2 regions of the Neobacillus sp. S1115 genome follow, and region 2 is predicted to be linked to the other one. Evidence: predicted binding sites of a transcription regulator. Region 2 holds the regulator's gene; the other holds the start of a gene.

Region 1 (10,767 bases), 280 kb from region 2:
ATTCCCTTGGACTGAAGGGTTTAACGAGATATTCATCGGCGCCAATATTTAATCCTTCAACACGGTCATTTAGAGAACCTTTTGCTGTCAGCATAAAAATATGGACATCTGATGTTTCCCTCATCTTTTTGCAAACATCCTCTCCAGCCATATCGGGGAGCATCAGGTCGAGAATAACAAGGTCTATATTCGCTGATTTAAAGATTTCCAATCCTTTTGATCCATTGCCAGCCCAGTAGACTTTGTAGCCGTTCTTCTCTAAATAAGCTTTAATTACATCTGATACGCTTCGTTCATCCTCAATCAATAAAATTTGGTTCATTTGAAATCACCTGATTGCTGTTTTGATAAGTAAAGTATACTTGCTGGCAATGGTGAAAACGCAGGAAAAGGCTGACAATTGTGTGTCAGCCTTTTAAAAATTTATAGTTTAACTTTTTGTAATCTAAGTGCGTTCAGGACAACAGAAACCGAACTGAACGCCATTGCTGCCCCAGCTAGCCAAGGAGCTAGGAACCCAAGGGCTGCAATCGGAATGCCCAAGGAATTGTAGGCCATCGCCCAGAATAAGTTCTGCTTTATGTTTGTGATTGTTTTTTTGCTCATGAAGATAGCATCTGCAATGCTGTTTAAGTCACCGCGAATGAGCGTGATATCAGCCGCTTCCATGGCGACATCGGTGCCTGTCCCAATCGCCATTCCAATATCTGCCACGGCGAGAGCAGGTGCATCATTAATGCCGTCCCCGACCATTGCCACTTTCTTGCCTTCCGCTTGCAGCTTTTTAATTTCTGCTGCTTTTCCTTCAGGCAAAACCTCCGCGATGACGGTGTCAATTCCTGCTTGGCCTGCTATGGCCTTTGCTGTCTGCTGATTATCACCAGTAATCATGATAACCTCAAGACCCATCTTTTTGAGGCGGCTGATGGCTGTTTTGGAGGTTGCTTTAATTGTATCAGCGACCGCCACAATCCCTGCATATTGCCCGTCGATAGCTGCTAACATTGCAGTTTTCCCGGCTCTTTCGAGTTCCTCCATTTGAGGAAGTACAGCTTCTATTTCCACATTAAATTTTGTCATAAGCTTTCTTGTACCAATTATTAATTGCTTTCCTTCCAGTGACGCTTTTATTCCAAAACCGGGGATGGCTTCAAAATCAGTTGGCTCCTTTAATAATACACCCTTGTCTTTAATTCCCTGCACAATGGCCTGGGCAAGCGGATGTTCTGATTGTTTTTCAGCCGAACCAACCAAGCTTAAAAATTCTTCCTCAGTAATTGAATTGGTGTGGCGGACATCAGTTAACACCGGTGTCCCATTTGTTACTGTACCCGTTTTATCCAAAACCACCGTTGTGATGCGGTGGGTCATTTCCAAATGTTCGCCGCCTTTAAAAAGAATTCCATATTCAGCGGAACGACCGGAACCGGCCATGATGGAGGTAGGTGTCGCCAATCCTAAAGCACACGGACAGGCAATCACTAATACAGCAATCATTTTTTCTAAGCTTTCAGCGAAATTACCGGGTTCTACCCACAAATACCAGATAATAAAGGTTATTACAGCAATGGTCACGACAACTGGAACAAAAACTCCGGATATTTTGTCGGCAAGCCGTTGGATAGGGGCTTTGGAGCCCTGCGCCTCTTCAACCACTTTAATAATTTGTGCTAAAGCGGTATCCCGGCCAACCTTTGTTGCTTCAACTTTTAGAAAACCATTTTTGTTCAGCGTGGCTCCGATGACTTCATCGCCAATTTTTTTATCAACCGGAACACTTTCACCGGTCAGCATTGACTCATCGATAGCAGATTGGCCCTCTACAATTCTGCCGTCAACAGGAATTTTTTCGCCTGGTCTGATGTAAAGGATATCGCCGACAATGACTTCTTCAATCGGGATTTCCATTTCGCGGCCATCGCGGTTTACAGTAGCCGTTTTGGCTTGGAGCCCCATCAATTTTTTGATTGCCTCTGAGGATCGTCCCTTTGCTCTTGCTTCAAAAAGCTTGCCTAATATGATTAAGGTGATTAAAACAGCACTGGTCTCATAATAGAGTTCCACCATATGAACACCTTCGCCAATCGTGGTGATTGACAAATATAAACTGTAAAAATAAGCGGCCGATGTTCCCAATGCAACAAGTACATCCATGTTGGCACTTTTATTTTTTAAGGCTTTATAGGCACCGATGTAAAACTGGCCGCCAATTAAGAATTGAACCGGTGTAGCGAGGAGCAGTTGAAACCATGGATTCATGAACATATCCGGTACCCAAATAAAAGATGTAAACGAAAAATGCCCTGCCATTGCCCATAAAAGCGGAAAAGACAAAATTGCCGAGAAGATAAATTTTTTTGATTGCTTTTCGATTTCCTTTTGGCGATGGTCTACTTGATCTTTTGTTTCCTCTTTGAGTCTTGCCCCGTAGCCAAGATTTTCAACCTTTTTTATGATGTCTGCAGTTGTCAGGGCGGAACCGTTGTATTCTACAGTTGCTTTTTCAAGTGCCAGGTTAACGTTTGCCTTTGTGATGCCCTCTAGCTTATTTAAGCCCTTTTCAATCCGTGCCGAGCAGGCTGCACAAGTCATTCCTGTAATATCAAATTCCACTTTTTCGGTTACGACATCATAGCCTAAATCTTTAATCTTCTGTTCGATTTCTTCCAGTTTTATCTGGGAAGGATCGTACTTAATTGCCGATTTTTCTAATGCAAGATTGACAGTTGCTGTTTCTACTCCGGTTAGTTTTTTCAGACCCTTTTCAATTCTGGCCGCACAGGCTGCACAGGTCATACCGGAAATTTGCAGGCTTGTTTCTTTTATAGTTTGACTCATAGTAAGTCAACTCCTCATATAGTGAGTTGAAATTGTCTTTTTAAACTACATCATAGCCTTGATCATCGATTGTTTCTTTGATTTGATCGAGGCTGACGGTTTGCGGGTTGAACTCGACATCAACCGTTGCTGCGTCTAAATTCACCTTAACGGCAGTGACACCATCCAGGGTCCCAACACTTCCTTCAACCGCCTTTACACAATGTCCACAAGACATTCCTTTTACGTTTAATGTTACTTTTTCCATGTTAATCATCCTTTCAAAAATGTATTTGTTATTTTTGATTTCTAATTTCATGTTACTATACCCCCCTACCCTATGTAAAGTGTTTTGTCTGGGTTTCACAAAATGTCCTCATATGCTGCTGTAGCTTGTTTATGTTTTTAATCTAGCAAAACAATATAAAGACCGTATGTAGTTTTTTATGTGTCATGAAACGGTCAAATTTAATTTGCCTTTTTCGTTTGAAGATGGCGTTAGTTGGGGTGAAAATATAGGAATATTTTACTTTTAACAAAAAGGAAATTACAATTCGATCACAAAGTTATGTCGATATAATATTATTCAAATAAAAAAGAATGGAGAAATCACTCTCCATCCCTTTTTAACTATTAAAGTCCACACTTTAATTGTGCGCCACAGTTAGTACATGTATTACAGCCGCCAATTTCTTTAACTTTTCCTTTGCGGCATACCGGGCATGTGTTGCCGACTTCAGAACCAATCGTTACATCCGTTGAACGAAGGTCAGTGATGGTTTCAACTAAGACTACATGCTGCTTTTCTTCTTTTTCAAAGATAGATAATTGTTCATTTGTGTTTTCTTCAGCTTTCAACGTTAAAACCTGAGAATCGCGTGATCCGTCTACATAGACAGTACCGCCTTTTGCACCGCCACGGTATAAACGCTCGTATACCTTTTCAACCTGCTCAACGCTGTATCCTTTTGGTGCATTAACTGTTTTACTGATGGAACTGTCAATCCAGCGCTGAATGACACATTGGACATCCGCGTGTGCTTCAGGAGCAAGATTCATCGCAGTGACGAACCAGTTTGGCAGGTTATTTGAATCTGCTTCTGGGTTACGGTCTAAATACTCTTGAACGATGTCTGCTTTTACTTCGATAAATTTACCAAGGCGTCCGCTGCGGAAATATGAGAATGAGAAATAAGGCTCTAATCCAGTTGAAACGCCAACCATGGTACCAGTGGAACCCGTTGGAGCAACAGTTAGCAAATGTGAATTCCTTATTCCGTTTTCCACAATAGATTCACGGATTCCTTCAGGCATTTTCTTCATAAATCCAGTATTAATAAAAGCTTGGCGTAAGCGGCTTGTTTCCTCAAGTGTTTCACCAGTTAAGAATGGGAAGCTTCCCTTTTCTTTCGCCAATTCAACAGATTCTTTGTAGGCTGTAGTTGCAATTGTTTCGAAAACTTGATCGACCAGCTTATTTCCTTCAGGCGAACCGTACTCAGTCTCGCAGTAGATAAGCAGGTCGTGCAGACCCATTACCCCAAGACCGACGCGGCGTTCACCGAGAGCTTGCTTTTTGTTTTCTTCTAAGAAGTATGGGGTAGCATTGATGACGTTATCCTGCATGCGGACGCCAACTGCTACTGTATTTCTCAATTTTTCAAAGTCTACTGTTTTAGTTTCCTTATCCGCCATTTCTGCAAGGTTTACTGCAGCAAGGTTACAGACGGAAAATGGTGCGAGTGGCTGCTCACCACATGGATTCGTTGCTACTACCTGCTGACCATATGCTTTCGCATTTGTCATGTCATTTGCATTATCAATGAAGAAGATACCAGGTTCTGCAGAGTAAGTCGCACAAATGTTAACCAAGTTCCAAAGTTCTTTTGCCTTAATTTTTTTGTAGACGCGAACTTTGTGACCCAGTCTTTCCCACTCACGAACATCTCCAACTTCATGCCATTTTTCATTATAGATTTTCATTTCCTCTTGGTCGTAGTTTTCTACGTAAGGGAAACGAAGTTCATATTCACCATCGTTTTCAACAGCTTCCATAAATTCTTTTGTTAAACAAACAGAGATATTTGCCCCAGTGAGGAACTCTGGATTATGAACTGAATAAGTACCGCCAGTTGCGAGTTTTTCCTCAGCATCTGCAATAATTGATTCGCTGAAACCACCATAACCAGGAATGTTCTTATAATTTACAATTCCTTGGTACATCGCTTCTTCTTGAAGGGTGAATGGTTTAAATTTCAGCTTTTCTTTAGCAAGCTTTTTGATTGTTTCATCAGATGTATTTTCAATTAAGAATCTAAGGATTCTAGGATTTTGCATCTTAGAAATAATGAATTCAATGATGTCAGGATGCCAGTCCGCCAGCATGATCATCTGGGCGCCCCTGCGCGAGCCCCCCTGTTCGACCAAATGAGTCAACTTCGCAATATCATCTAACCAAGAAACCGAACCAGACGATTTGCCGTTTACACCTCTTGCCAAAGTGTTTCTTGGCCGTAATGTCGAACCATTGGTTCCAACACCGCCGCCGCGGCTCATGATTTCCATTACCTGCTTGCGGTGGTCGGAGATTCCTTCACGGGAATCCGCTACGAACGGCATTACATAGCAGTTGAAATAAGTTACCTCAGTGCCAGAGCCCGCGCCATAAAGCACACGGCCGGCAGGAATGAAGTTCAAGCTCACTAGCTCTTGATAGAACTTTTCTGTCCATTCGATGCGCTTCTCTTCCGTCTCTTCTACAGCAGCAATGCCAGTCGCAACACGTTTAGCAATCTGCTCATAGAAAAGCTCTAACGGCTTCTCAATGACATCCAGCGAACTATAAATAACTCCAGTTTCTGCTGCTTCACCATCGAGGACACCTCTAAATTCCTCTTCTACTAAAACCTTAGCTTTCTTCTTCTCCCAATCGATTTCCTGAATGTATCCTAGGCCGCGTGCCGGGAATTTTGGATCTTCTTTAATCGTAAGAACAACAAAGTCGCCATTTGTGAGGGTGATTTTTTCAGTATCTTTGAAGGTGTAGCGGTCTAACATGACTAAACGCGAAACACCCTTGTGAGTTATTTTCATATCTGGGGTGACCGGGTGCACCTGTGGAAATAGGCGGATATCCTCATTCAACCTCCCAAAATCAATATTCAATTCTTGTCTAAAAACTACAGACATGAATACAACTCCTTTATCTATATATTCTCTATCTTGTGTAAGAATCTAGTAAGCTTTTGCTTATCTAGTTGATTTAATAAATTTAAGTTACCATATCTGAACATAGCATGGCAACAAAAAATCAATATATAGTACCGAAAATATTTTCGACACCCCTATATATTGTATGTCATGCAAAAAACAATTATTTTGTCAAACTTTAAAATAAATATATTCACGAGAAAATAAAAGATATAGTGCAATTTTCGCTATAAAACGAGAAATTTTAACAATTTTCGCCGGTTGCCTCCAATGAAATAGGAAAAAAGCGGCAAAGCCGCTTTAGCAAGTCATCTCTTAAAATTCCACTCATCATTTTCATACCGTTCTTTTGCGAGCTTATTAACATAGGCAAGCTCTTCATCTGTCAACTGATAGGATTCAAGCTCAATATTTAAACCTTCTGCGAATCCTTTATAAAAAGCTTCCTTGGCCTCATCGAGAGTAATCCTTCGCGGACTAATCGCATTAATGGCAACAGCCTTATCCTTGAATGCTTTTTTCATCCGCTCCTTCACCCGGTCATTCGGGTATTTGAATAAGCTAAAAAGCTTGTCGTCATCCAGATCCAAAAGAATCGAGCCATGCTGGAGAATGACACCCTTCTGCCGTGTTTGAGCACTTCCTGCGACCTTGCGCCCTTCCACCACCAACTCATACCAGCTGGGGGCATCAAAGCAAACCGCGGACCTAGGATTTTTTAAGGCATCCCGTTCCTCTGCTGTTTTCGGAACAGCAAAATATGCTTCTAGTCCCAGTTGATGAAATCCTTTTAAAATCCCTTCAGAAATAACACGATAAGCTTCAGTAACTGTTTTGGGCATTGCTGGATGCTCCTCTGAAACAATGACGCTGTATGTCAGTTCATGCTCATGGAGAACCCCTCTGCCTCCAGTTGGTCTTCTGACAAAGCCAAGCCTGTGTGTTTTTACCGCTTCCATATCAATTTCTTTTTCAACCTTTTGAAAGTAACCAACGGACAGCGTCGGCGGGTTCCAGCCGTAAAATCGGATTACCGGTGGAATCTTTCCTTCACTGTGCCAATCTAACAAGGCTTCATCCAATGCCATGTTAAAAGCAGGAGAACTATTGCCAGAATCGATAAACCGCCATATTTCTTTTTCCATAGAAAAACCTCTTTTATTTATAATTTCCTTTTACTAGTCTATCAAAATGAAGGGGAATTTCAAAATGAGATGTTTTTGGTATAATTTTTTAAGAAGATTTTTGTCCATTCTTCTTTATCTTTAAGAAAATGACTTATATAATAAATACTAGTGCAACAAGCTTGAAGGGGGCAAATAGAAGTTGAATTCACTTTATGTTTTATTAATCATTGTCGTAGCGGTTATCATCTACTCTGTTTTTACTTTTTTTTATCAAAAAAGGATTGTAAAAACAGTAACAGAAGAGGAATTCCGTGCAGGATACAGAAAGGCTCAGCTGATTGATGTTCGTGAACCAAATGAATTTGAAGGCGGACATATTTTAGGAGCACGTAATATTCCAATGTCACAAATTAGAATGCGCATGAAAGAAATCAGACCGGACATGCCTGTATATTTATATTGCCAAAGCGGCATGCGCAGTGCTCGTGCAGCACAATTTTTACACAAAAAAGGCTACAAGGATCTAACCCAGCTTCAAGGCGGGTTCAAAAAGTGGTCTGGTAAAGTGAAAGCTAAAAAATAATCGTCATTAATGGGCTCCAGAACCTTTCTGGGGCCCTTTATATTGATTTTTATGAAAAATCACAACAGTCTATTGGCGAATTGATATAAAAGCAAAAAAAGCAGGCTCCGGAACAATCCAGAGCCTGTTAATCTTTTTATGCATTCTGATATCGTAAGACCGGCTTACGCGCAGCTGTCGTTTCATCTAAGCGGCCTACCACGGTTGTGTGCGGAGCCTCCTGGACGATTTCCGGATTTTCCTCGGCTTCCTTGGCGATTTGGATCATGATGTCGATAAAGGAATCTAACGTTTCCTTAGATTCTGTTTCTGTCGGCTCAATCATGATACATTCTTCCACATTTAATGGGAAGTAAATGGTTGGTGGATGGAAGCCGAAATCAAGCAGTCGCTTCGCAATATCCAATGTGCGGACGCCCAATTTCTTCTGGCGTCTTCCGCTTAATACAAACTCATGCTTACAATGTCTGTCAAACGGCAGATCATAATACTCCGCCAATCTTCTCATCATATAGTTAGCATTTAAAACAGCATATTCAGTCACTGCTTTTAAGCCGTCTGGCCCCATAGACCGAATATAGGTATAAGCGCGGACGTTAATGCCAAAGTTTCCGTAGTATGGCTTAACGCGGCCAATTGATTGCGGACGATCATAATCTAGGACATATTCGTCGCCTCGTTTGGCAATAACCGGTCTTGGCAGGAACGGAATTAAATCTGACTTCACACCAACAGGACCGGAACCAGGACCGCCGCCTCCGTGCGGGCCAGTAAACGTTTTGTGAAGATTCAAGTGAACTACGTCAAAGCCCATATCACCCGGGCGGGCTTTTGATAGAACTGCGTTTAGGTTCGCCCCGTCGTAATAAACCTTACCGCCAGCTTCGTGGACGATTTCAGCAATTTCGACAATATGCTCTTCAAAAAGGCCAAGTGTATTCGGGTTCGTCAACATTAACGCAGCTGTATCTTCTCCCACCACTCTTCTTAAGTCTTCTAAGTCTACAAGACCATTTTCATTCGACTTTACTGTAACCGTCTCAAGTCCTGCAACTGTTGCAGAAGCTGGGTTTGTACCATGAGCGGAGTCAGGTATGATAACTTTGGTCCGTTTTAGGTCGCCATTTGCTTCATGGTATGCGCGAATCATCATCAATCCGGTCCATTCCCCGTGGGCACCTGCTGCCGGCTGTAAGGTCACTTCATCCATACCGGTAATTTCTTTTAAATGCTGCTGAAGGTCATATAAAAGCTCGAGCGCACCTTGAACGGAACTTTCATCCTGGAGCGGGTGAATATGCGCAAACCCGTTGTAGCGGGCAACATTCTCATTAATCTTAGGATTGTATTTCATCGTACAAGACCCTAATGGATAAAAACCGGAGTCTACACCGTGATTCCGTCTGGAGAGGGACGTATAATGGCGCATGATATCCAGTTCAGAAACTTCAGGGAGCAAAGGCTCCTCTTCCCTTAAATATCCTTCTGGAAGGAGCGCAGCAACATCTGCTTCAGGAACATCCATTTCCGGAAGGCTGTATCCGACCCGGCCTGGTGTACTCACTTCAAAAATCAGCTTCTGGTCTTGATTATGCATGCAAATCCCCCAATTCTTTCACTAATGTATCAATCTCTTCCTTCGTTCTTTGCTCTGTCACGCAGATCAGCATATGGCCTGCAAGCTCAGGATAGTCACGGCCCAAATCATAACCGCCAATGATTCCTTTTTGGAGCAGCTGCTGATTAACCTCTTTTACCGGTTTATTTAAATTGACAACAAACTCATTAAAGGAGTGACCATCATTAACTACTTCAAGCCCTGCTTCTTTAAAAGCGATTTTCGCATAATGAGCCTTTTGTAAATTGGCTGTTGCGATTTCGCGGACACCTTTTTTTCCAAGGGCAGTCATCGCAACAGATGCAGCAAGGGCATTTAAGGCCTGGTTGGAGCAAATATTAGAAGTCGCCTTATCGCGGCGGATATGCTGCTCACGTGCCTGCAGTGTTAAAACAAAACCGCGGCGGCCTTGGTCATCTGTTGTCTGGCCGACAAGACGTCCGGGAACTTTACGCATTAGCTTTGTCGTAACCGCAAAATAGCCACAGTGCGGACCTCCAAAGGCAGTCGGGATTCCGAATGGCTGGGCATCGCCGACAACAATATCTGCACCAAATTTTCCTGGAGGTGTCAAAATTCCAAGTGATAATGGATTGCTGGAAACAACAAACATTGCTTTATTTTCGTGAATAATCTCTTCAAGCTCTTTTAATGGTTCAATTCGACCTAAAAAGTTTGGATATTGAACGACAACCGCGGCTACGTCAGCATTTAGCAATCCTTTTAGGGCGTCAACATCAGTAATGCCATCCTTCACAGGAACCTCAATCACATCAAGGTATTGACCCTTTGCGTAAGTTTCCAGAACCTCACGGGATTCAGGGTGAACAGCACCGGAAACCAGGATGGTTTTCCGTTTAGTGTGACCAGCACTTAGCATTGCTGCTTCAGCAAGTGCGGTACCGCCGTCATACATCGAGGAGTTAGCCACATCCATTCCTGTTAATTCACAAATCATTGTTTGGAATTCAAAAATCGCCTGCAGTTCCCCTTGGGAGATCTCCGGTTGGTAAGGTGTATAGGCTGTGTAGAACTCTGATCTTGAGATGACATGGTCAACGATAACCGGCATATAGTGGTCATAAACTCCGGCACCTAAGAAAGACACATTCGATTTTAAATCAGCATTCCGGCTTGCTAACTGAAAAAGTTCTTTCATCAAAGCTGTTTCTGATTTTGCCGGTTTAATATTGTATTCACCTTTAAATCGTACTTTTTCAGGAATATCACTGAATAGTTCATCGACAGTGGAAACGCCAATTGTCTCCAGCATTGCCTGCTTATCTTGTTCAGTCATGGGTAAATAGCGATGTTTCATAAACCTTGCTCCCTTCTGCTATTTCTTTTCTCTTTTATAAAAAGGTGTAGGAACCACTTTCGCTTTTAAACGTTTGCCGCGAATTTCAACTTCC
Region 2 (10,767 bases):
TTTAATATTAATTCTCCGAAACAATTAGGCGTCATTTTATTTGAAAAATTGCAGCTCCCTTCTTTTAAGAAAACGAAAACCGGGTATTCGACCTCGGCCGATGTTTTAGAAAAGCTGGCTGGTGAACATGAGATTATTGAACATATTCTTCTTTACCGTCAATTAGGCAAGCTGCAATCCACTTATATAGAAGGATTGCTAAAGGTAATCGAACCAGAGACAGATAAGGTTCATACAAGATTCCAGCAAACCTTAACGGCTACAGGGAGGTTAAGCTCCATTGATCCCAACCTGCAAAATATCCCGATCCGTCTCGAGGAAGGAAGAAGAATCCGTCAGGCCTTCGTTCCGTCCGAGAAAGACTGGTTGATTTTTGCAGCGGACTATTCACAAATTGAGCTGCGGGTTCTTGCACATATTTCCGGTGATGAAAAGCTAATCCAAGCTTTTAAAGAGGATATGGATATTCATACACGCACAGCCATGGAGGTATTCCATGTTGATGCAGACCAAGTTACCTCCAATATGAGACGGCAGGCAAAGGCTGTAAACTTCGGGATCGTTTATGGAATCAGCGATTATGGACTCTCCCAGTCGCTCGGCATTACGAGGAAGGAAGCAGGGCAGTTCATCGAGCGTTATTTGAACAGTTATCCGCGTGTAAAGGAATATATGGAGACAATCGTCCATTCAGCGAAGCAGAAAGGATATGTCTCTACATTGCTCCATAGGAGAAGATACCTTCCGGAAATAACGGCCCGAAATTTTAACTTAAGAAGCTTTGCCGAAAGAACGGCAATGAATACGCCCATTCAGGGGAGTGCCGCTGATATCATAAAAAAAGCGATGATTGATATGGATGAGGCATTAAAAGATAAAGGGTTGAAATCACGATTACTTTTGCAGGTACATGACGAATTGATTTTTGAAGCTCCTGAGGAGGAATTGGAAATACTTAAACAATTAGTGCCGTTAGTGATGGAAAATGCGATTGAGCTATCCGTCCCGTTAAAAGTAGATTATGCTTACGGATCAACATGGTTTGATGCAAAGTAAATAAACCAGCAAAGGGGGCTGCATTATATGCCAGAGCTTCCAGAAGTAGAAACAGTCAGGAGAACGCTGGAAAAGCTTGTTCTTCATAAAACCATCGAAGATGTAACCGTGTATTGGCCGAAAATCATTAAAAATCCTGCTGAAGCGGAACAATTCATCGATGCTTTAATAGGTGAGACTTTTGCTGCAATCGGAAGAAGAGGGAAATTTCTAATTCTTTATACAGAGAATTTCGCCTTAGTTTCCCATTTACGTATGGAGGGCAGATACGGATTATACCCGAAGGAAGAGCCATTCGATAAGCACACCCATGTGATTTTTCACTTTACAGATGGGACTGAACTGCGCTATCGGGATGTCCGGAAATTTGGAACCATGCATCTATACAAAAAGGGTGAAGAATTTACTAAGCCTCCCCTTATCCAGCTTGGTCCTGAACCTTTTTCAGAAGACTTTACCAAAGAGTACTTAGGGAAAATGCTTAAAAAAACGAATCGAAAAATTAAAACGGCTTTATTGGACCAAAACCTATTTGTTGGTCTTGGAAATATATATGTTGATGAAGCGTTATTTCGTTCAGGTATCCACCCCGAAAGGCTGGCGGGATCACTGAAGAAAAAAGAAATTGAGTTGCTGCATAAGGAAATTGTTGAAACTTTAAGTGAAGCAGTCGAAAAAGGCGGCAGCACGATTCGCTCCTATGTGAATTCTCAAGGGGAAATTGGCATGTTTCAACTAGAGTTATATGCCTATGGCCGCAAAGGGGAACCTTGTAAGAAATGCGGAACGCCCCTTGAAAAAACGACCGTAGGGGGAAGGGGCACCCATTATTGCCCGAAATGTCAAAGGCTTAAACATAAAACTTCGAGGAGTGTCTAGCTACAGCTCCTGGTCAAGGCGCTTCGGCTTTTCAGTTAACACTGGATAGGCTCCTGCCATATACTATCGTAGTATTTTGCAGGAAGGAGTCCTAGACACATCATGGTTCAGTTGTTCTCACTTCTCATACTCGCTCTTGCTCTCAGTCTTGACAGCTTTAGCGTAGGGTTTACGTATGGATTAAGAAAAATGGTTATGCCGTTTAAGTCCATTCTCATCATTGCATGCTGCTCAGCCATCTCATTGATGATTGCGGTATCAATTGGACATGGACTTGAAAAAGTATTATCACCGAGTATTACAGCAAGACTTGGAGGATTTATTTTAATCGGGCTTGGAGCATGGGTGTTATACCAGTTTTTCCGCCCTGAGAAAGAAAAAGAACCGATTGAACATGAAAAAACAATTGTAAACTTTGAAATTCGGTCATTGGGGCTGGCAATCAATATCTTAAGAAAACCGATGTCGGCGGATTTTGACAAATCCGGGACGATCACCGGAATCGAGGCATTAATGTTAGGCTTCGCTCTCTCACTGGATGCCTTTGGTGCAGGAATTGGAGCAGCAATGCTTGGATTCCCTCCCATTTATTTAGCCTTGACTGTTGCGGTTATGAGTTCATTATTTGTGTTATTGGGAATTAAATTCGGGTCCTTTTTTTACCGTTTTGACTGGGTTCAAAAGTTTACGTTTATACCGGGAATCTTATTAATCATCATAGGAATATGGAAGATATAACAATAGGAAAGGGAAAGGGCAGGAGTATGTCACTTGTTATCGGTTTAACAGGCGGAATCGCCAGTGGAAAAAGCACAGTATCTAATATGTTAAAAGAAATGAATATAACAGTTGTTGATGCAGATGTCGAAGCGCGTCTGGCGGTAGACAAAGGAGAACCTGCCTACCTGAAAATCATTGCCGAATTTGGTCAGGACATCTTATTAGAAAATGGGGAAATAGACAGACAAAAACTCGGCGCGATTATTTTTTACCAAGAAGAAAAAAGGCAGCTTTTGAATCAAATTGTTCATCCTGAAGTTAGAAAAAGAATGATGGAGAAGATTCAAAAGGCTTCGGAGAATCAAGAAGAAGTAATTATTCTTGATATTCCTTTGTTATTTGAAAGCAAGCTGACCTTCATGGTTGAAAAAACCATCCTTGTTTATGTAGACAGAGAAACGCAGTTGAATCGGCTGATGCAGAGAAACCAACTATCAGAAGCGGATGCACAGGCCAGGGTCAACTCGCAAATGCCGCTTGCTGAAAAAGTAAAACTGGCCAATGCCGTGATTGATAATAATGGATCAATAGAAGAAACAAAAAAGCAGCTCATTGAAATATTAGCCGGATGGGGAATTCAAAAAACATATCAATAACCTATGGAAGGGGGGCATTCACCCCTTCTTTTTTTATGTGGAGTTATCTGAATTATAAAACTTTTAAAAAATACGCTTTTTATTCATCACAAATAAAACTAAATGTGTTATACTAATACCATCAGATGGAGATAAAAGTATAACATTAATGCGGAAGGGGCCGTAAAATGAGAGCAAGAATTGCCATTAACGGGTTTGGAAGAATTGGAAGGATGGTTTTTAGACAAGCAATCCTTGAGAAAAAGCTGGATGTTGTCGCAATCAACGCAAGCTATCCTGCTGAAACGTTAGCACATTTAATTAAATATGATACCAATCACGGAACATTCCAGGGAGAAGTCATCCCTTTAGATAATGAACTGCTTGTAAATGGAAAAAGAGTCAAGCTTTTAAGTAATCGTAATCCAGAAGAACTTCCATGGAGAGAATTGGGAATTGATATTGTCATTGAAGCAACTGGAAAGTTTAACGCTAGGGAAAAGGCTGCGCTGCATTTAGAAGCGGGAGCAAAGAAGGTAATCCTTACTGCACCTGGTAAGAATGAAGACGTTACGATTGTTATGGGTGTAAATGAAGAAATGCTCGATATTGAACACCATGAAGTGATTTCTAATGCATCTTGTACAACAAACTGCCTTGCACCAGTTGCAAAGGTTTTAGATGATAAATTTGGAATTGAATGCGGATTAATGACCACTGTTCATGCTTACACAAATGATCAAAAAAATATCGATAATCCACACAAGGATTTACGACGGGCTCGTGCGTGCGGACAATCTATCATTCCGACTACGACAGGTGCAGCGAAAGCACTATCCCTTGTTCTGCCGCAATTGAAGGGCAAACTACATGGTATGTCACTGCGCGTTCCAACGCCAAATGTTTCCCTTGTTGATTTAGTTGTAGACCTTAAGCAAGATGTAACGGTGGATGATGTTAACAAGGCGTTTAGAGAAGCTGCCGGAGGTCCGTTAAAAGGAATTTTAGACTTTACGATGGAACCATTAGTTTCAGTCGATTTTAATACGAATGAACATTCCGCCATTATCGATGGACTTTCCACGATGGTAATGGGGACAAGAAAAGTAAAAGTGTTGGCTTGGTATGATAATGAGTGGGGCTATTCTACACGTGTAGTCGACTTAAGTTTACTTGTCGCCGAAGAAATGGCTAAAATGTCGCAGGTAAAGGTTAGCTAAATAAGATAAGATTAAAAAGAGGTTGCTTTACAGGCGCCTCTTTTTATATTTTCGGGATATTGATATACACTAGAAACAAAGGTTTATAAGGAGGAACGCTAATGGCGATTTTATTGGGGCTCTTTACCCGTTTTAAAAGACAAATTGAAACAACAGATAAACAAACTGATGATTCTTTAAAAACTCATTATTATAAAGGGACATTCAATCAAGTTTTCGATTCAGTAGAACAAATTTTTAAAGAAGATGCTGATTGCCATGTTACAACGGTTTCTAAGGAGCACGGCGAGATTGCTGTTGATATCCAGAAGCCCTTTCCATGTTTTCTTATTGCAACAATTGTCTCTGTTAAACCGATGGAAACAGCTGTGGATTTTACTATTTCATCCGAAAAGTTCGCAATGCTTGGGACCTATCCGGAATTAAAAAAACGTATTGTCGCCTACTATAAGCGAATTAGCCAAATACATACCAATACTGGAACAGGAAAAAACTATTAATACTTTTACTTGTGAAAAGGTGTTCTTTTTTATAAGATAATAGTAAGAATTGCTGCGGAAAATGTTCGGATTTACCTATTAGATTTGGAGTTGGTTTAGGAGATGAAATGCCCTTCATGTCAGAATTATGGCACACGCGTACTTGATTCCCGGCCCGTGGATGAGGGACGTGCAACACGAAGAAGACGAGAATGCGAAGAATGCGGGTACCGTTTTACTACATTTGAGAAAATCGAAGAGATTCCTTTAATTGTCGTCAAAAAGGAAGGAATGAGGGAAGAATTCAGCCGCGATAAAATCCTGCGCGGGCTTATTAAGGCATGTGAAAAGCGCCCTGTTGCTTTAAAGGAATTAGAGGACATTACACATGGTGTAGAGAAAGCTCTTCGAAGTCAGGGTGTTTCCGAAATTAAAAGTGATGAGATTGGCGAAATGGTGATGGACAGGCTATCAAAAGTAGATGAGGTTGCATATGTCCGCTTTGCATCAGTTTACCGCCAATTTAAAGATATCAATGTTTTTATCGAAGAATTAAAAGAATTAATGAACAAAGAGAAATTATAAAGAGCTGTTTCGGCTCTTTTTTAGCTAATAGGAAAGGTTTGAATGAAAATGGCGCAGCATTGGCAGGAAATACTTCCAATCGATCGTTATATTGTTACCGCTAATGGACTGCTGCATGAGTATGACCGAAAAGTGCTGACATTTTTATACCAGCCTTTAATTGGGTCAACTTGCTTTAGCTTGTATATGACACTCTGGGCTGAACTGGAAGAAAATCGATTATGGTCGGAATCCTCCACACACCATTTATTAATGAATCTACTAGGTCGGAATCTAAATGAAATCTATGAAGCACGCCTAAAACTTGAAGGAATCGGCTTGGTGAAGACTTATGTTAAAACGGAGGATGAGGTGCGTTCCTTTATTTATGAACTCCACCCTCCGTTAAGCCCGGACCAGTTTTTTTTGGATGGTATGCTTAACATTTATCTTTATCGTAAAATTGGAAAAAATCATTTTTCCCGTTTAAAACGCTTTTTCTCGGAACAGCAAATCCCAAAAGGTACAGGATATCAGGAAACCACTAAGGCGTTTCAGGAAGTGTTTATGTCAGCAACACCCGGTACTATCCAATATATGCAGGATAACTCTGAGGATCTTGCTGCCGATACAGACCAGCACTTTATAGGGCGTCACGATTCAAGTGGTGTGCAAATTGATATCGGTACGTTTGATTTTGATCTGCTTATCGCCGGTTTAAATGAATCGCTTGTCCCGAACAAAGCTTTAAACCATAAGGTAAAAGAGGTTATTAGTAAACTCGCATTTCTTTATAATATCGATGCTATTCAAATGAAAAATATTATTCTCAGTGCTGTTAATGAGGCAAATGAAATTGATTTGGAAGAGTTGCGAAAAGCTGCGCGTGATTGGTATCAATTTGTGAACTATGACCAGCTGCCGACACTCATCGAACGTACCCAGCCGGCTGCCCATCGGGTTCAAACGGAAGAGCCAAAAACAAAGGAAGAGAAGCTCATTCATTATTTGGAAACAACGTCCCCTTTACAGTTTTTAAAAGACCTGTCGGGAGGGGCAGAACCATCAAAATCGGAAATTGAGCTGATTGAAGAGATCATGTTCAATCAAAAGCTTCTTCCAGGTGTTTTAAATGTGCTGATGCATTTTGTGATGCTAAAGACCGATATGAAGCTGACAAAGGGGTACACCGGGACAATTGCCAGCAACTGGGCAAGGCTGCAAATAAAGACGGTCAAAGAAGCGATGGAGCAAGCCAAGAAGGAATCTCAAAAAACGGCCAAAAATAAACAGGCTACCGGAAAAACATCAAAGCAAAAGCCAATCCGGACGGAGTTTCTTCCAGAATGGTTTGACGAAGATCCATCCAAAAAGGCTGAGCCGCACAAGGAAACGACCAAAGATTTAGAAGCAAAAAAACGTGAAATAGAAGAAATGCTTAAGGCATTTGATGACTAGATGCTGGAGGTGAATTATGGAAAAGATCAACAAAACTCTAAAACGGTTAGCCTCACATGAGAATTTTCAAAAACGATTTGCGCAAATGCGTGAGGACACATTGGCCAATCCTGATGTCAGGGATTTTTTAAGGAAGCATCAGCAGGACCTCACGGAGGAGATTATTGAGAAAAGCCTGATGAAGCTTTATGAATATACGCAGCAAAGCAGGTACTGTCACAAGTGTGAAAGTCTTGAGGCATGTACCAACATGATGAAGGGGTATCATCCTGAATTAATTTTAACGAGGAGTTCCATCGATTTGCGGTATGACCGCTGTCCGCGAAAAATTATGGAAGATGAGAAGAGGAAAAATGAGAAACTCATTAAAAGTTTACATGTGCCAAAGGATATCCTGAATGCCTCGTTCGAGGAACTTGAACATGATGAGGAACGGATCGATGCCGTTCAGAAAGCTGCCGCTTTTTTACTGAAATATGAGCAGGGCAAGCCGGTGAAGGGACTTTATTTTTACGGGAAGTTTGGTGTTGGAAAGTCCTATTTATTAGGTGCCATTGCCAATAAACTTGCCAAAAAGCAGATTTCTTCGATGGTTGTCTATGTTCCGGAGTTGCTGCGGGAGATGAAAAGCTCCATCGCCGATTCGACTTTAAACGAAAAAATCGATGCGTTAAAAAAAGAGCCGATTTTAATGCTTGATGATATTGGTGCTGAAGCGATGTCCAGCTGGACGCGCGATGAAGTTCTTGGACCAATCCTGCAATTTCGCATGCTTGAGAGCCTGCCGACCTTCTTTACTTCTAATTTTGATTTTCAAGGGCTCGAGCACCATTTAACCTACAGCCAACGCGGCGAAGAGGAAAAAATGAAGGCCCGCCGCATAATGGAGCGAATTCGTTCTTTGAGCGAACCCGTAATGGTGGGCGGTTCCAACCGCAGAAATTAATGTTACAAGGGATTCCGGTATTCGCCGGAGTCCTTTTTTGCACTTTTAAAACTTCTATTTTGGCCAAGTCCCCCATATATATTAAAACAGAGATTCGGTTTTTAGGGGGGATTTGGTTGGCAGAAATCATCTTCCAAAATAAGATGGATGCAATCCGTTTTTATAATCATTTGCAAAAAGTATTAAATAATCTTCTTGATTATGAAAATATTCTTCTTTTTGAAGATCGACATATAGTGAAAATAATGGATGGCTCTTGTTCTGACCATTTATTTGCCAAGGTTAAAGACGCTTTTTATGAGTTTATTACATGTATTAAACGCGATGACTGGTTTATGGATATTTTGGAGCAGCAATTTTTTTACGAAGACCTGGAAGAACGGCAGCAAATTTTGGAGATTCTTTATTCCATTTTAGAAGGGCATCGCTTTGAACTGTCTTCTTTTTTACAGGAAAATAATGAGGAACCTAATATTAAGGAAGCCATTCATCATGTTTTTCAGGAAAATATTTCGTTCTCGTTTGATTCGTTTGCGAAATTTAGGTTGCGCTCGTATCTTCAGCTCCTTGAAAGCTATGTGGAGCTTTCAATTGATGAATATAAAATGGAGCAGGAATACCAAATGTTTGTGAATATGCTGAGAGATTTTTTGGCAAATCGGGAGCCGAAAATTGATGTGCTCCATCTATTATTTGATGATGAAATCACCTTTTACAATGAACATTTTGAAGAAATGAAACGAAGCGAATTGATACGTCTGATAGACCGAAAGCTGTTGGTGAATCATCCAGTTTACGTCGATTCGGCCTCGATTGCCCCGCTATTATCTTTGGCGCCGACATCTATTTTTCTTTATACAAATGATCCGGAGGCCCCGCTTGTCAGAACAATTAAGAATATTTTTGAGGAAAGAGTGAAGCTCAGGCAATTCGAGGCGCTTCGGGAAGTGAAAAATTGGGTAGGAAAAGCAACTTCCTCCGAAAACCATGGATAAAAAATACAAATTGTTAAAATAATTTGTTTTATGAAGTTGATTTTTTAAAACTAAATCATTATAATAACGTACATAGCTTATATCATAGTAAATGTAATGATAAGGACAACAGTATTTTTTTACGGTTTTTAGAGAGGGAGGACGCGGCTGAAAGCCTCCTAACACGAAAGAAATACTTACCACCTTTAAACTTCACCAGTGAACACTTCATTTTCTCATGAAGCTAGTAATTGTTGACGGCAATCAGCCGTTACCCTGACCTAAAGTCATTTTCAGTATGCCCTGTTGGCAGCTTCTGAAAATGAAAAATTGGGTGGAACCACGTGTTAATCAAAACTCGTCCCTATTCCTAGGGACGGGTTTTTTATTTTTTATTTTATAAGGAGGAATTGATGATGTCAGATGTTGTAAAAATTGCATTTCCTGATGGGGCAGTAAAGGAGTTCCCAAAAGGAACGACAACAGAAGATATTGCGGCATCCATCAGCCCTGGTCTGAAGAAAAAGGCTATTGCCGGCAAACTAAACGGTCAAATGTATGATCTTCGCCGTCCAATTCAAGAAGACGGTTCAATAGAAATCGTGACACCAGAATCTAAGGATGCCCTTGAGGTATTGCGCCACAGTACTGCCCACTTAATGGCACAGGCTGTTAAGCGTTTGTACCCGGGAGCGAAGCTTGGTGTCGGCCCGGTTATTGAAGGCGGATTTTATTACGATATGGATTTAGAGGAATCTCTGACACCTGAAGACCTTCCTAAAATCGAAAAGGAAATGGCGAAAATCGTTAGCGAGAACATTGAAGTTGTCCGCAAAGAAGTCAGCCGTTCCGAAGCGGTTCAGCTTTTTAAAGAAATCGACGATGAGTATAAGCTTGAGTTGATTGAAGCTATTCCTGATGATGAACAAGTAACGATTTATGAGCAGGGGGATTTCTTCGACCTATGCCGCGGTATCCATGTTCCATCAACTGGAAAAATTAAAGAATTTAAGCTGTTAAGCATTGCGGGTGCCTACTGGCGCGGCGACAGCAATAACAAAATGCTGCAACGCGTATACGGCACTGCCTTTTTCAAAAAGGAAGAGTTGGCTGAACATCTTCGTTTGCTTGAAGAAGCAAAAGAGCGTGACCACCGCAAGCTTGGTAAGGAGCTTAACTTATTTACTAATTCTCAAAAGGTAGGGCAAGGGTTGCCGCTTTGGCTGCCAAAGGGTGCAACAATCCGTCGTATCGTTGAGCGCTATATCGTGGACAAAGAGGTCAGCCTAGGCTATGACCATGTTTATACACCGATTATGGCAAACGTGGAGTTATATAAAACTTCCGGCCACTGGGATCATTACCATGAAGATATGTTCCCGGTAATGGAAATGGACAATGAGCAATTAGTGCTCCGCCCGATGAACTGCCCACACCATATGATGGTGTACAAAAATGCGATGCACAGCTACCGTGAGCTTCCAATTCGGATTGCTGAGTTAGGAACAATGCACCGTTATGAAATGTCTGGTGCTTTATCCGGATTACAGCGTGTCCGAGGGATGACTTTGAACGATGCGCATATCTTTGTTCGTCCGGATCAAATTAAGGAAGAATTCCAGCGCGTTGTTCGGCTGATTCTAGAGGTTTATAAAGATTTCGATATTAAGGAATATTCATTCCGATTATCGTATCGTGATCCTCAAGATAAGGAAAAGTACTTCGATGACGATGCGATGTGGGAAAAAGCACAAAGCATGTTAAAAGAAGCGATGGATGACCTTGGCCTTGATTATTTCGAAGCTGAAGGAGAAGCGGCATTCTACGGTCCTAAAT

What was found. Region 2 encodes NrdR, which represses ribonucleotide reductase genes. Its sites were predicted from a motif close to AACACNATATATNGTGTT; they were not measured.
Region 1: the regulator NrdR is predicted to act here: its motif matches at 6,158-6,175, upstream of ACZ5B7_RS22505 (vitamin B12-dependent ribonucleotide reductase).

What each region holds. Positions count from the first base shown of each region.
Region 1 is NZ_AP038275.1:4,602,309-4,613,075, forward strand. Features, by position in the region: gene ACZ5B7_RS22490 (response regulator transcription factor) at 1-322, opposite strand, end outside; gene ACZ5B7_RS22495 (heavy metal translocating P-type ATPase) at 424-2,838, opposite strand; gene copZ (copper chaperone CopZ) at 2,879-3,085, opposite strand; gene ACZ5B7_RS22505 (vitamin B12-dependent ribonucleotide reductase) at 3,451-6,006, opposite strand; gene ACZ5B7_RS22510 (lipoate--protein ligase family protein) at 6,336-7,172, opposite strand; gene ACZ5B7_RS22515 (rhodanese-like domain-containing protein) at 7,354-7,737, shown strand; gene gcvPB (aminomethyl-transferring glycine dehydrogenase subunit GcvPB) at 7,874-9,334, opposite strand; gene gcvPA (aminomethyl-transferring glycine dehydrogenase subunit GcvPA) at 9,327-10,673, opposite strand; gene gcvT (glycine cleavage system aminomethyltransferase GcvT) at 10,692-10,767, opposite strand, start outside.
Region 2 is NZ_AP038275.1:4,884,885-4,895,651, reverse strand. Features, by position in the region: gene polA (DNA polymerase I) at 1-1,056, shown strand, start outside; gene mutM (DNA-formamidopyrimidine glycosylase) at 1,084-1,935, shown strand; gene ytaF (sporulation membrane protein YtaF) at 2,038-2,673, shown strand; gene coaE (dephospho-CoA kinase) at 2,700-3,311, shown strand; gene ACZ5B7_RS23955 (glyceraldehyde-3-phosphate dehydrogenase) at 3,479-4,510, shown strand; gene ACZ5B7_RS23950 (hypothetical protein) at 4,612-5,010, shown strand; gene nrdR (transcriptional regulator NrdR) at 5,113-5,574, shown strand; gene ACZ5B7_RS23940 (replication initiation and membrane attachment family protein) at 5,623-7,011, shown strand; gene dnaI (primosomal protein DnaI) at 7,028-7,957, shown strand; gene ACZ5B7_RS23930 (putative sporulation protein YtxC) at 8,074-8,952, shown strand; T-box leader at 9,040-9,300, shown strand; gene thrS (threonine--tRNA ligase) at 9,348-10,767, shown strand, end outside.